One region of the Gordonia sp. LUNF6 genome, then DNA from elsewhere that is predicted to be linked to it. Evidence: predicted binding sites of a transcription regulator. Region 1 holds the regulator's gene; each other region holds the start of a gene.

Region 1 (5,057 bases):
GGCGTCGGACTGTTCCGAACCGAACTGGCCTTCCTGGACCGCGCGGCCGAGCCCACCGTCGCCCAGCAGGTAGAGCTCTACCGGGAGGTGATCGACGCCTTTCCCGGGCGCAAGGTGGTGATCCGCACCCTCGACGCGGGCTCGGACAAGCCACTGAAGTTCGTCGCCCACTCCGACGAGCCGAATCCGGCGATGGGAGTCCGCGGCAACCGCATCGTGCAGACGTATCCGGACATCCGCAACAACCAGCTCGATGCGCTGGCGGAGGCGGCGCGCGACGACGGCCGTGCGACGCCGTGGGTGATGGCACCGATGATCGCCACGGTCGACGAGGCGCGCGAATTCGCCGCGCGGGTTCGGGAACGCGGTCTGGTGCCGGGGGTGATGATCGAGGTGCCGTCGGCGGCGATCCTCGCCGACGCGATCCTCGCCGAAGTGGACTTCGTCTCGATCGGCACCAACGACCTGACCCAGTACACGATGGCGGCGGACCGGATGTCGCCGGAGCTGGCGGCGCTCACCGACCCGTGGCAGCCGGCGGTACTCGCGCTGATACAGCGGGTCGGGGACGCCGGTCGGGACCAGGGCAAGCCCGTGGGCGTATGCGGCGAGGCGGCTGCCGATCCGTTGCTGGCATGTGTGCTGGTCGGGATGGGTGTGACGTCGTTGTCGTCCGCGCCTGCGGCGTCGGCCGCGGTGGGACTGAAGCTGGGTACCGTCACCATGGATCAGTGCCGCGATGCGGCGTCCGCCGCGATCGCCGCGACGAGTCCGTCACAGGCGCGCGAGGCGGTTCGCGCGGTTCTGGCCGGCGAGGTGTGATGTCCCGCTGAGGCCGGCCGGGCGCCTCAGATACGGCGCATCACCGTGACGACCTTGCCGAGGATGGCGGCGTCGTCGCCGGGGATGGGCTCGAAATGCTCGTTGTGCGGCATGAGCCAGACGTGACCGTCGGTGCGCTTGAAGGTCTTCACGGTGGCTTCGCCGTCGATCATCGCGGCGACGATGTCACCGTTCTCCGCCACGTTCTGCTGGCGCACGACCACCCAGTCGCCGTCGCAGATCGCCGCGTCGATCATCGATTCGCCGACCACGCGAAGCATGAACAGGGAACCGTCGCCGACCAGTTCGCGCGGCATCGGGAAGACCTCCTCCACGGCCTGTTCGGCGAGAATCGGTCCGCCGGCGGCGATCCGGCCGAGCACCGGAACGAAGGTCGGCGTGGGGAGTGACTCTCCGTCGGCCTCGGCACCGCCCGAGGGCGGTGTCCGCTGATCGTCCCGAACGTTCACCGCACGCGGACGGTGCGGATCGCGCTTGAGAAGGCCGCGGCGCTCGAGCGTGCGGAGCTGATGGGCCACCGACGACGTGGAGGTGAGTCCGACGGCCTCGCCGATCTCACGGATGCTCGGCGGGTAGCCGCGCTCGCGGACCGACTGACGGATGACCTCGAGCACCTCGCGCTGACGCTGGGTCAATGAGGCCTCGAGCGTCGCGGTGGAGAGCATCGGATCGGGCGTGTCGGTCACGGTCGGGCCTTTCGTCAGCTGTGTTCGATCGATGGTCCAAAGGCTAGTTGAGTAGGTCACAAAACTCAAACAATTGTTCGACGCGTGTCGGCGTTTGTCGGACCCCTCGTGTTAACTATCGAACAAGAGTTCTTCGAACACGCGATCGATTGGAGACGAGTCATGAGCACGAGGACGGCACCCGCCCCGACCGGACGCGCCACCGCTGTGCGCTCCACTGCTGTGCACTCCACCGCTGTGCACTCCACTGCTGTGCACTCAACCGCGTCGGCGATGACCTGCGACATCCCGGTGGTCCGTGGCTCGCTGGTCCGTGATCGGGGAGTACGCGGAGCGGGGCGAGGCGACTCGAGCGGAACGTGCTTCCCGACCGGCCGCCCCGAGCGGCGTCGCCCGGTCGCGGACCGGCGAGTGATGTTCGATGCGCCGCCGGCCGGCCGGACCGCGCTGTCGCCCTCGGTGTACCGCAGGCGCCGGTGGGCCGGGGCCGCGGTGGTCGGCGGCACCCTCGCCGGCATGGTGTGGCTGCTCGCCCTCGTCGGAGCGGGCTACCAGGATGCGGCGACGCCGGAGTCGCCGGCGGCGACGCACGTGGTGTACGTCCGGTCGGGGGAGTCGCTCACCGCGCTCGCTGAGCGGATCGCTCCGGAGTTGCCGTCCGCGGGCGTCATCGCCCAGCTGCGCGACCTGAACGGCCTCGAGACATCGGGACTGCATGTCGGACAAGCGCTTATCGCCCCGCAGTACGGCTGAGGCGGGCGGGTATTGTCATGGCATGCGCTGCCCGTTCTGCAAGAACGACGACACCCGTGTCGTCGACTCCCGAGTCGCCGACGACGGCCAGGTGATCCGTCGCCGCAGGTCGTGCAATGAATGCGGGCGGCGGTTCAGCACGGTCGAGACGGCTGTGCTGTCCGTGGTGAAGCGCAACGGCATCTCCGAGCCCTTCAGTCGCGAGAAGGTGATGCAGGGCGTGCGCCGCGCCTGCCAGGGCCGTCAGGTGGACGAGGACGCACTGGCGAAGCTTGCGGTGCAGGTGGAGGACACCGTGCGCTCGTCGGGTTCGGCCGAGATACCGAGCAATGAGGTCGGTCTCGCGATCCTCGGTCCGCTGCGCGACCTCGACGAGGTGGCCTATCTGCGGTTCGCCTCGGTCTACCGGTCGTTCGAGTCGGCCGACGACTTCCAGCGCGAGATCGATTCGCTGCGCCGCGACCGTCACTGACACTCACGGCACCGGCGCCACCGGTCCGAGCAGTCAGCTGAACTTGTCGATCGCCTTGATTATCCGCTGCTCGGAGACTGGACCGTTGGTGCCGAGCTGCTGAGCGAACAGGCTCACGCGGAGTTCCTCCAGGCGCCACTGCACCAACTCGTTCAGCGCCTCGTGGCGTGCGGCCGGAAGCTGGGCGAGGCGCCGATTCCAGACCGCCACCACCCTGTCGATGGCGCCCATCGCCTCGTTGTCCCGGCCGGCGGCGGTGTTGAGGGACTCGAGGCGCAGCCGCGCGGCGGTCAGATAGCGCGGCAGCGAGCGCAGATGCTCCAATGCCGTCGCGCCGACGAAGCCGTCGAAGATCAGATCGTTGACCTGATCGGAGACGTCGTCGGCGGCGAGAGTCCCGGACCGGGCGTCGACGGCCCGGCGCACCGGGGAGTATTCGGCGAGCGCCGCGACGGCGGCGTCGAAGTACTCGGGTGCGCGCGACCGGATCACCGGCCCCAGCCGCGCCGAGAGCGCGCCGAAGTCACCGGGACTGCGCAGGGCGGCCAACTCCGGCTCCCGTGCCAGGGTGTCGGTGACCGCCCGTGCCGTGCAGTCGGCCAGCAACGCGTCCACGTCCGGATACGGGCTCTGGCTCAGCGCGAGCTTGGCCGGCGGCGGCAGAGTCGACGCCAGCTTGCGGCTGGGCGGCGCGATCGCGAGTCGCAGGAGTTCTCCGGCGGCGGCGGCGATGCCGGCGTCGCGCTCGGTGGAGGTGGCGGCCTTCGCGATGCGTACGCCCTGTCCCGGCACGGTCGCGAGCGTGGGATAGCGGGTGATCGTCTGTCCCGCAACGGTCGCCGTCTCGGAGTCGGCGAGGGTGCCCAGACCGTCGGCGGTCCATTCGCGGTGCAGGGGCGCACGGCGGTCGCGGTCGGCGTCGGCAGACAGGTCGGTGCGAAGCGCGGCGAGCCGGTCGCCGCGCGCGATGATCGCGCCGTCTGTGCCGGTGACTGCGAAGTGCATCCGCAGATGCGGGGGGAGTGCCGACGGATTGAAATCGCGCGGAGCCAGGGTGACCCCGCTGATCGACGACAGCTCGCGAGCCAGGCCGGTGAGCAGTGGCTCGCTGCGCACCGAGAGTCGGCTGAGAGCGAGTTCGGCGTACCGGGACGCCGGGGACATGGACTTGCGCAGGCCCTTGGGCAACGACTTGATCAGCTGCGTCGCGAGTTCGGCGCGCATCCCGGGTACGAGCCAGTCGAATCCGGTGTCTCGCACATGTGCCAGGAGCGGCTCGGGGATGATCGCGGTCACGCCGTCATTGGGTGCGCCGGGCTCGAAGTGGTAGCGGAGCTCCAGGCGGGTCTCGCCCTGCTGCCAGGCGGCCGGATAGTCGGCGGCCGTGGGGACGTCGTCTCCGAGTAAGTCCTCGGGCCGGAGGTTGAGCAGCGCCGGATCGGTGCGGCCCGCCTTCTTCCACCACGAGTCGAAATGCCGTGTCGACACCACGGTGGACGGTATGCGCGCCGCGTAGAACTCGAAGAGCTCGTCGTCGGAGATGCGCAGGTCCCTACGCCGCGCGCGATGTTCGGTCTCGGACGCGTCGCGGAGCAACTCGGCGTTGTGGGCGAAGAACGCATGACGGTTACGCCAGCGTCCGGCGACCAGTGCCTCCTGGATGAAGATCTCGCGCGAGGTCTTCGGGTCGATCGACCCGTAGTTCACGCGGCGCTGTGCCACCAGGGGAACTCCGTACAGGCTGACCTTCTCGTACGCCATCACTGCGCCGCGGCGGGTGGACCAGTGCGGCTCGGAGTAGGTGCGCGTCACCAGGTCGCCGGCCAACTCCTCGACCCAGGCCGGATCGATCGAGGCCACGGTGTGTGCGAACAGGCGCGAGGTCTCGACGAGTTCGGCGGCCACGACGAAGGCGGGCGGTTTGTTCGCGAGGAAGGATCCGGGGAAGATCGCGAACTTCGTGCCTCGGGTGCCCAGATAGTCGCGTGAGTCGCCTTGCCGCGCACCGATGTTGGTCAGCAGGCCGGAGAGCACGCTGCGATGAACGGCTGCCGGGTCCACCTCGGTGTCCGGGATCTGCCACTTGAGGTCGCTGACGGTGCGCCGCAGCTGCCGGTGCAGATCGATCCATTCGCGGATCCGCAGGAAGTGCAGGAACTCTCGCTCGCACATCTTGCGGAACTGGCTGCTTGAGAGTTCCGCGCGCCTGGCCGTCAGATACTCCCAGAGCTTGAGGTGCCCGAGGAACTCCGACCCCGGCACCGCGTGCCGGCGATGGGCGGCGGTGGCGGCCTCCCGCTTGT
Region 2 (5,057 bases), 870 kb from region 1:
GGTTCGGCGAGTTCGCTCGCGTGCAGCGGCAGATGCCGTCCGGCCACCGCGATCAGCACCGCGTTGATCACCAACCATCCGGCAGCCGCGAGCCAGACGGCGCGACCGGGCCGTCGCCTCCGCCGTGATGCGGAGCGGCGGTCGAGGACCAGGTCTCGCGTGCCAGCCATACTAGAATCATACGCTCGTATCATACGAGTGTATAGATACTCGGCTACACTGTTCTCATGTCCGACGCCTCCGTCCGCGACCGCATCCTCGACACCCTGCTGCGGCTGGCCGCCGAACGCGGCGCCGAGGGCGTCACCGTGCGGGAAGTCGCCTCCGCCGCCGCGGTGTCGATCGGCACCGTGCAGTACTACTGCCACTCCAAAGAACAGATGCTGACGATGGCCTTCGACGAAGTGAACCGGCGGATCGCCGCCCGGGTCGACGCGATCGAGTACGACGGGCCGGTCGGTGCCGTGTTGCGACGCGCCCTCCTCGAGTTCCTCCCTATCGACGACGTGCGCCGCCGCGAGGCCTCGGTGTACCTCGCGTTCAGCACGCGAGCGGTGGTGGAGCCGACCCTCGCTGCCATCCGCCACGACCTCATCACCGAACAGCATCGGCTCTGCGCTGACGCCTTCCGGCTCGCGCAGCAACGCGGCCAGGACGTGACGGTCTTCGACGCCGATCAAGCCGCCTGGACCACCGTCGCCCTGATCGACGGACTCCTGCTGAATCTGTTGAGCGACCCGCGGGGGCTGTCGGCGGCCGGCGCGATCGAGGCTGTCGACCGCCATCTCGGTGCCCTCACCCAGATCTGACCGGCGCCACGATCGGCATTCTCAATCAGCTCGAACGCGATGACACACCGGTTCATCCGCCCGCTCGGTGGCGCGGCCGGCGTTCTCGCACCCTCAGAACTGGGGCTCACCCCACTCCGTCCCCCACGCAGTCCCGCACTCCGTCACCGAAGCCCCAGTCGGCACCACAGCCTCCACGACCTCACGAGCTCGACGATTCGCCGCCCGCCGCCGCATCCGGTACTGATGCTTGGCCTCCACTCGCGTACGCGGTCGTTCCGGTGCAACACCGGCGTGTCCGGATCCTGGGCGTGTCGGCGCCGGGTGTCTGCAAGTGAGGTGGCCGAGCTCCGGCAGGAGCCACATGTTCAACGCCCGCTGACGTACCGTGAACCCCTCCGGCGTGGTGACCTCAGTCCAGATCACACCGTTCGCGTCCACGACCTGATCGTCGACCCATCCGCCGACGAACGTCTTCAGACCATGATGGAAGCGGCACTTCGGATTCAGGTTGCACACGCACGTCGGGCCGCCGGCAGTCGGATCGGCGTGGTTGAACTCGCACACGTGGTCCAGGTCCGACTTCCACGCCGCCCGCTCACATCCCGGCCACGAGCAGGTACCGAACAGACCCCGCATCGCCGCATCCACTGCCGCAGTCGGCCGATAGGCGTTGCCGGGCTGCGCCTGATGACCGACGAGCTCATCGAGATCCACCTCTCGCCGAACCGCGTCCGGACGAGCCGCCAGCTCCCGCGCGTGCTCGGCGGAGATCGGACCGTACCCGTCAAGATAGGCCGGGGTGTCGGACTCCCCTCCGAGAGTCTCCTTGCGAACCACAACGTGCAGCACCACCCGTGCGCACCGCGACGCAATCGCCTCCGTCGACAATTCGGCGGTGCAATCGTCCCGACCGCACTCGCACACGAAGTCGGTCCCCGCCAGACGCGCGACGGCTGCCGCCGACCGACGCTCACCGCGAGTCCGCGGATCGTGCGAGCACACTCCGGCGATCACCGCGTCCAGCACGTCTTTCACGACCATCGCGTCCTCGGTCGACGCCGTCACGATCACCTCGGACACGCCCTCGCCGAGCGGGTTCACCCGCACCTGCTTGGCGAGCTTCACCTGCTCGCGGGTCAGCGTCACCGCATCCGGATCATGTTCAGCCACAATCGAACTCACCAGAGCCTCCACCCGGCCAGCCGACAGCTTGCCCACCACGGACAGCGTGTGCGCGATCTCGGCGTCGATGAACGCCAGCAGATCCGAATCGTCGACGAGCGCCGTCTGCTCGACCACCCGACGAAACCACGCCGGGCAGATCAGGCCGTCACGCATCAACCGGCCCACCGCCGGAATCCGCTCCATGCACGCCACTGCGGCCTCCACGAAGTGCTCGGCCGTGCACTGCCTCACCCCCGCCACCGTCGCATACGACGCCGCGACCTGGCACAGCGGATCGTAGAGCCGCGTGTACGCGTCGGCACCCGACTCGACACCGCCGGCCGGGCCATCGGACTCAGCCTGCTTGGCTAGCAGCAGTGCATGCACCGCTTCGTAGCGATGCCACAACACCAGCCCCTGGTAGCAGTCCGCCCGCGCCGCGAACCCGAGCAGAGCAGCACGATCGGCCCGCGAGGTGCAGTCCGCCGACTCTCCCGTAGCTCCCGGACGACCGATCCGAATCACGATCGCACCCTCGTCGACCACCACCGACGAGCCCGCCGACGCGGATCCCGAATCACCTCTGACCTTGATGTTCATTGATCCCCCTCCGTTCGAATCGAACTTGCATTCGATGTTATCCGGAGGGTCTGACATGAATGATCGCGAGAACTTCCGCCAACCCTGAGCCGACCGCCATGTGTAGATCGAGGATCCGGATTGTCGTAGGCCCGTGCTTGTCTGTCACGTTGCCGCATGGGCGGGGACGTGCCGTTCGTCGGCGCCACTACGTGTGAAGGACCAACATGCCCCCTCGCGCAACGATTCTCAACGGCGACCCCGACTCGCCGGTCCTGCTTCATGTCGCCCGCCGTGCTCAGCTCGCACGGCCGCACTCCATCGCACCGTCGATCCCACTCGAGTCCCTGGACGCCGCAACCGAATCGGTGGCCAAGTGCGCGCGGACGCACGCGGCGGTTCGTCCGCACCTGATCGTGAACGACCTCTCGCCGCTACCAGAAGCACCACGTCCGCCCGGTGATGCGGACCCGATCGACCACATCCAGCCCTACGCCTGGCTGGTGACCGATCTGATCGAAGAGCGGTTGACCGCGACCGGCTGCGCGGTGATCGTCGACATCTGTTCGTACCCGAACGAGTCGACTCCGGTCGACGACCAGCAGCAGCCACACCCCGAGGCCTGTCGCGGCATCGACTTTTCACACACTCCGGCGGCGCTTCTCGATGCGGCGGTCATCGCGTTCGGTGAGTTGGTCTCCGCCGGACCCGACATACCGCAGCCGCGGCGGTACGTGCCCCAGACACAGTACGGAAACGACCAGCGTGTCCAGGCGATCACGGTGGCGATCCGCAACGACGTCCTGCTCGACAGACACTTCGCGGTCAACCCGGAGTCGGTCGAGCGACTGGGCCGAGCGATCGGCGAAGTGATCGGGGCACGGGTGTCACCACCCGCGGTACACCAGGACGACAGCTCCCCAGACCTGTCGATCGAACGGACGAATGTCAGACCCCAGTCCTATAGTTAAGCCCTTAAGTAAGGCAAGTAAGGCATCTCACTCGAACTGGAGGATCGTGGCACCGACTTCCCGGACGGAACCTCCGGTTCGGTTCCGCCGCAGCCGCCCTCGGATTGCCGAGAGGTGTCAGAGCCTGCGGATAGCGTACTCGCCCACTTCTCTGCGGGCCGCACGACTGTCGGTGTCGGCCGCGTCACTGTATCCGCAGGCCCGGCACACCGAACCGACCACGTCATGAGAACCTGGTCAGGTGACTCTTCCTCATGACGACATCGATCCAGACGGCCTGCTCGAGTACTCGGTCGTGTTCACCGACCGTTCCCTGAACCACATGTCCAAGCGGTTCATCGGCGTCATGCAGGATCTCCTCGGCATCCTGCGCACCACCTACCACGCTGGCAGCGTCGCTGTCGTTCCCGGCGGCGGCACCTATGGCATGGAGGCGGTGGCGCGTCAGCTCGCGACCGGGCGCCGCGTGCTCGTCGTGCGCAACGGCCTGTTCTCGTACCGGTGGTCGCAGATCCTTGAGACCGGTGGCATCACCGATCAGGTCACGGTGTGCCAGGCGCGTCCGGTCAGCGACGCCCACCAAGCCGCGTGGGCTCCGGCGCCGATCGACGAAGTGGTGGCCGCGGTGCGCGAACAGCGCCCCGAGGTGGTCTTCGCTCCCCACGTGGAGACCGCGTCCGGCATTCTGCTGCCCGACGACTACCTGACGACTCTCGCCGCGGCGGTTCACGAGGTGGGCGGACTGTTCGTCCTCGACTGCGTCGCCTCCGGTGCGCTGTGGGTCGACATGGCCACCATCGACGTCGACGTCCTCCTCACCGCGCCGCAGAAGGGCTGGAGCGGCACCCCGTGTGCCGGCTACGTCATGCTGCGCGAACGCGGCCGCGACGCCGTCCTCAATTCGACGTCCACCAGCTTCGCGATGGACTTGCGCAAGTGGCTCTCGATCAGTGACTCGTACGTCGACGGCCAGGCCCCGTACCACGCGACGATGCCGACCGATTCGCTCGCGCACAACGTCGAGCTCATGCGCGAGACCGTCGACCTCGGCGCTGAGGAACTGCGCAGCCGTCAGCTCGACCTGGGCAGCCGGGTTCGCAAGCTGCTCGCCGCGAACGGCATGCCGTCTGTCGCCGCCGAAGGCTTCGACGCCGCGACCGTCGTCGTCGCCTTCACCGACGACGCCACCCGCAAGACCGGCGCCGCGTTCAAGGAGGTCGGTCTGCAGATCGCCGCCGGCGTCCCGCTGCAGTGCGGCGAGGGCGAGAACTACTCGTCGCTTCGCATCGGACTGTTCGGCGTCGACAAGCTGACAGACGTGGACGGGACGGTCGAGCGGTTGAGTGCGGCGCTGGATCGGTTGAAGGGGTAGTACTCGTCCCCTCGTGGCCTTCTTCCGGAAGCGATACCATCTTCCGGAAGAAGGCCACGAATGTCTGGCCACGAAGTCCAAGTACAGCAAAGGCATCACGTGGCTCGCCCGTTGTCACTCATCGTGCCCGGCCGATGCCGTGCGATCAGACCGTGTTTCCAACCGCTTCGGCTAATTGGT
Region 3 (5,057 bases), 530 kb from region 1:
ACGATCGACGATCACGACCTCCATGCGTCTCCCCGCTCTCTGTGCGCCTCCGTCGTCACCGCGACGATATCCCGATTCGGCCGGTGGTGCGGCGAGTCGTCAGCACCAGTCCCGAGACCGCGTTCCCACTTTCAGATCCAGTCGCTGCAGCCGATCGGCGACGACGGTCACCGCTCCCTCCGCGTTCTGCACCCGGCCCCGGATCAGCAACGCCGACGCCGTCTGCGCCAGTGACCGATAGCGTGCCCACAACCCCACCGAACACACCACGTTCACCATGCCGGTCTCGTCTTCGAGGTTCACGAACGTGACACCCGAAGCGGTGGCCGGCCGCTGCCGATGCGTCACCGCTCCCCCGACCAGCACCCGGCTGCCGTCGGCCACCGACAGCAGCCGGGCGGCCGGGACCACACCCATCGCATCGAGCCGGGGCCGCAGGTATTCGGTGGGATAGGACTTGGGTGAGATGCCGGTGGAGAGCGCGTCGACGGCCGTGAGTTCCACCTCCGACATGCCGGGCAGCGTCGGGGTCGCCCGCGGTGGCGGCACGTCGAGCTGGTCGTCGCGCAGTCCCGAGGCGGCACCGGCCTCCCATAGCGCCTGTCTGCGATCCAGACCGAGGCTCTCGAACGCGCCCGCGGTCGCGAGCGCCTCCAGCTGCGCCGTCGTCGCATTCACACGCCGGGACAGATCCGCCACCGAGACGAACGGACCGCCGCAGGTCCGCTCCTCGACGATCCTCGTCGCGAGGTCGTCGGACAGTCCGCGCACCGCACTCAGGCCGATCCGCACGTCGAGCCCGTCGTTCTCCAGACTCGCGTGGGAGAGCGAGGAGTTCACATCCGGTCGGTGCACCTGGACGCCGTGCCGCCGGGCATCGGCGACCAGCGACTGCGGCGAGTAGAAGCCCATCGGCTGGGCGCGCAGCAGCGCCGCGCAGAACGCCGCCGGGTGATGGAGTTTGAACCACGCGGAGTAGAAGACCAGCGACGCGAAACTCTGCGAATGACTCTCCGGGAAACCGAAATTCGCGAACGCTGCCATCTTCTCGTAGATGCGGTCGGCGAGGTCGCCGGTGATGCCGTGTCTCTCGCGCATCCCGTCGTAGAACCGTGTGCGGAGCCGCTGCATCTTCTCCGGCGACCGTTTGGATCCCATCGCACGACGCAACTGGTCGGCCTCCGCGGCGCCGAAACCCGCGACATCGCGCGCCACCTGCATCAGCTGCTCCTGGAACAGTGGAATGCCGAGGGTGCGCCCGAGTGCGTCCTCCATCGACGGATGATCGCAGTGCGGCTCCTCCAGCCCGTTGCGCCGGCGGATGTACGGATGCACCGAACCGCCCTGGATCGGCCCCGGCCGGATCAACGCCACCTCAACGACGAGGTCGTAGAAGTTCCGCGGCTTCAGCCGCGGCAGGGTCGCCATCTGCGCCCGTGACTCCACCTGGAAGACGCCGACCGAATCGGCGCGGCACAGCATGTCGTAGACGGCCTCCTCGGCCAGGTCGAGCCGTGCCAGATCCACCCGCACGCCCTTGTGCTCGGCGACGAGATCGATCATGTAGTGCAGTGCCGACAGCATGCCCAGGCCCAGCAGATCGAACTTCACCAAGCCGACCGCCGCGCAGTCGTCCTTGTCCCACTGCAGGATGCTGCGATTCTCCATCCGGGCCCATTCGGTGGGGCAGACGTCGGCGATCGGCCTGTCGCAGATCACCATTCCGCCCGAGTGAATCCCCAGATGTCTCGGCAGCGAGGAGATCTGCGCGGCGAGCTCGCGGACGTCGTCGGGCGCGGAGTCGGGGATCTTGCTCCAGGCGTCCTGCTGCCCGGGGGCGTACCCGAGCGCCCGGGCCATATCGCGCACGGCCGACCGCCCGCGGTAGGTGATGACATTGGTGACCTGTGCGCTGTGACTGCGCCCGTGCTTGGCGTAGACGTGCTGGATCGCTTCCTCACGGCGGTCGGACTCGATGTCGACGTCGATGTCCGGCGGACCGTCCCGCTCGGGTGAGAGGAATCGCTCGAACAGCAGATGGTTGGCGACCGGGTCGACGTTGGTGATCCCGAGCGCGTAGCAGACCGCCGAGTTCGCCGCGCTGCCCCGGCCCTGACACAGGATGTCGTTGTCCTTGCAGAACGAGACGATGTCGTGCACCACGAGGAAGTAGCCGGGGAAGGTCAGCGTCTCGATGATCGCCAGCTCGTGGTCGATCTGCCGGTACGCGTCGGGACGCTGCTCCCTGGTGCCGTAACGCTCGCGGGCTCCCCGTTCGGTGAGTGCGCGGAGCCAACTGGCCTCGGTGTGGCCGTCGGGGACGTCGAAGGGCGGGAGGTTCGGGGCGATCAGCCCGAGCGAGAAGGCGCATTCCTCCGCGAAGGCGACGGCGTTGTCGATGGCTTCACGGTGGGCGGGCATCAGCCGGAGCATCTCGTCTCCGCTGCGCAGGTGCGCCCCGCCCACCCCGGGCATCCAGCCGTCGATGGTCGCGATATCGGTCCGGGCGCGCACCGCCGCCATCGCCGTCGCGAGTCGGCCGTTCTCCGGCGCGGCGAAGTGCGCGCCGGTGGTCGCGACTGTCGGCACCCGATGGGATGCGGCCAGTGACGCCAGAATCGCATTGCGTTCGTCGTCGTCCGACCCGGCACCGGGGCTCAGCTCGACGGCGATGTTCCCGGCCCCGAAACGGTCGATCATCGTCCCGAGCGCGGTGTCGGCGGCCCGCCGGCCGCCGCGGTCGAGCGCCCGGCGCACCGCACCCTTGCGGCACCCGGTCAGAACCAGCCAGTCGCCGTCGGCGGCGTACTCGGTGATCGCGTCGGCATCGTAGCGCAACAGCCCCTTCTCGCCACCGCTCATATGCGCGTCGGCGATGACGCGGGAGAGCCGGCGGTAGCCCTCGGCGCGGCGTGCGAGGACCAACAGGTGCTCCCCCGGCGGGTCCACCGCACCGGCGCGGGCACTGTCTCGCTGCAGCGAGAGTTCGGCGCCGAACACCGTCGGCATGCCGAACTCGCGGGCCGCTTCGGCGAATCGGACGACACCGTAGAAGCCGTCGTGATCGGTCAGCGCGAGCCCGCGCAGCCCCAGCCGCTGCGCCTCCTCGACCATGGCCTCGGGCATCGACGCGCCGTCGAGGAAGCTGTAGGCACTGTGCGCGTGCAACTCGGCGTACGGCACCGTCGATGCGCCGAACTCGATGTCGGTGGCCTGGTACGGGCCCCGCTTACGCGACCATGCCGGCGAATCGCCGCCGTCCCCCGGCGGCCCCGCGCCGTTGAACGTGGGCGGAAACGTCTCACCGAGCCGGTCGCCGCGCGCAGGCGCACGCCCCGACAGCACTCGCTCCATCTCCGACCAGGTCGGAGGCCCGTTGTTCCATCCCACACACCGATGATAGAACATATGTTCGATATCTGCCTTGCCGTGGCCCGCCCCGGCCACACCCCAAACGCGTGCCAGAGACCGGACCGACGCACGAATTACCGCTGTCAATCATTCACATCGGTATCTCTCTGTGAGACTCTGGGCCGGTGACGAGCTATTTCGTGACCGGCGGCAGCGGCTTCATCGGCCGTCGAGTCGTCGCGCGCCTGCTGGCCCGCGACGAGCAGGCCCGGGTGTACGCGCTCGTGCGCACCGGATCACTGCAGCGATTCGCCGCCGCCATGGAGAGGATCGACGGCGGCGACCGCGTCGTCGCCGTCGCCGGCGACCTCACACACGAAGGCCTCGGCCTGCACGGCTCCGACGTCGACGAGGTCGACCACGTGATCCACCTGGCCGCACTGCACGACCTCACCGCCGAGGAGGCCGACCTGCGGGCGGTCAACGTCGACGGGACCCGCAGGGTCGCCGAGTTCGCTCTCGCCCGCGGCGCGCTCCTGCACCATCTCTCCTCGATCGCGGTGGCCGGCGACCATCGCGGCGACTTCACCGAGACCGACTTCGACCTCGGCCAAGGCCTGCCGACCGAATGCCACCGCACCGTGTTCGACGCCGAACGCGTCGTGCGGGAGACCGAGGGCCTGCGCTGGCGGGTGTATCGGCCGTCGGCCGTCGTCGGAGACTCCGTCACCGGACAGGTCGACAGGGCCGACGGCCCCTACTACTTCTTCGGTCACCTCGCCGTGCTCAGTCAGCTGCCCTCGTTCCTGCCGCTGCCGATCCCCGATCCGGGGCCCCTCAACGTCGTCCCCGTCGACTTCGTCGCCGAGGCGATGGTCGCGCTGACCGATGTGCAGGACGGCCGGAGCGGGCTCGTGTTCCATCTCGCCGACCCCGACCCACGCTCGATCACCGACCTGTTCAACGCCCTGTCACCGGCCTTCGACGGACCGTGGGCCTTCACCGCACTGCCTTCGGGTCTGGTGAGGCCGATGCTGGCCGCCATCGGTCGCGGACTGCTGCGGCCCGGCCGCGACCTGATCGCCGAGCAGACCGGCGTCCCACCCGCGATCCTCGACGTCGCCTCCCTTCCCGTGGTGTTCCGCAGCGACGCGACCGCCGCCGAACTCGACACGCTCGGTGTGAGACTGCCCGATCTGGACGAGTACGCACCCCGACTGTGGCGGTACTGGTACGAGAACCTCGATCCGGCCCGTCACCGCCGCAACGATTCGCGGGGCCCGCTGGTCGGCAAGAACATCTTGATCACCGGGGCGTCGTCGGGAATCGGCCGCGCGACCGCCCGCATGTGCGTGCGGCGCGGCGCCAACGTCTTCCTGGTGGCCCGCGATGCCGATCGGCTGATCGAGACCGCCGCCGAACTCGACGCGGAGGTTCCCAAACCCGGGCTGCCCGTCGGACGCGCGTACGCCTATCCCGTCGACATCACCGATGAGGCCGCGGTGCAGACCCTTGTGAAGTCGGTGATCTGCGAGCACGGCCATGTGGACGTGCTGGTCAACAACGCAGGCCGGTCCATCCGACGGGCGACCGCGAACGCGGTGACCAGGTCGCACGACTATCACCGGATGATGGCCGTCAACTACTTCGGCGCCGTCTATCTCACGCTCGCCCTGCTGCCGCACATGATCGAGCGGCAGTCCGGA

What was found. Region 1 encodes LexA, which represses DNA repair genes until DNA is damaged. Its sites were predicted from a motif close to CGAACANNTGTTCG; they were not measured.
Region 2: a site for LexA is predicted at 2,576-2,589, ahead of ACK8HH_RS12125 (DUF222 domain-containing protein). Genes of this name have one in related genera too.
Region 3: a site for LexA is predicted at 3,402-3,415, ahead of ACK8HH_RS05625 (error-prone DNA polymerase). Genes of this name have one in related genera too.

Annotation. Positions count from the first base shown of each region.
Region 1 covers NZ_CP178181.1:1,720,247-1,725,303, forward strand. Annotated here, with positions in the region: gene ACK8HH_RS08060 (putative PEP-binding protein) at 1-822, shown strand, start outside; gene lexA (transcriptional repressor LexA) at 849-1,508, opposite strand; gene ACK8HH_RS08070 (LysM peptidoglycan-binding domain-containing protein) at 1,692-2,282, shown strand; gene nrdR (transcriptional regulator NrdR) at 2,305-2,754, shown strand; gene hrpA (ATP-dependent RNA helicase HrpA) at 2,788-5,057, opposite strand, start outside.
Region 2 covers NZ_CP178181.1:2,591,975-2,597,031, forward strand. Annotated here, with positions in the region: gene ACK8HH_RS12115 (hypothetical protein) at 1-170, opposite strand, end outside; gene ACK8HH_RS12120 (TetR/AcrR family transcriptional regulator) at 228-809, shown strand; gene ACK8HH_RS12125 (DUF222 domain-containing protein) at 903-2,555, opposite strand; gene ACK8HH_RS12130 (N-formylglutamate amidohydrolase) at 2,762-3,505, shown strand; gene ACK8HH_RS12135 (alanine--glyoxylate aminotransferase family protein) at 3,747-4,877, shown strand; gene ACK8HH_RS12140 (DUF1998 domain-containing protein) at 5,023-5,057, opposite strand, start outside.
Region 3 covers NZ_CP178181.1:1,191,665-1,196,721, reverse strand. Annotated here, with positions in the region: gene nagB (glucosamine-6-phosphate deaminase) at 1-24, opposite strand, end outside; gene ACK8HH_RS05625 (error-prone DNA polymerase) at 100-3,390, opposite strand; gene ACK8HH_RS05620 (SDR family oxidoreductase) at 3,537-5,057, shown strand, end outside.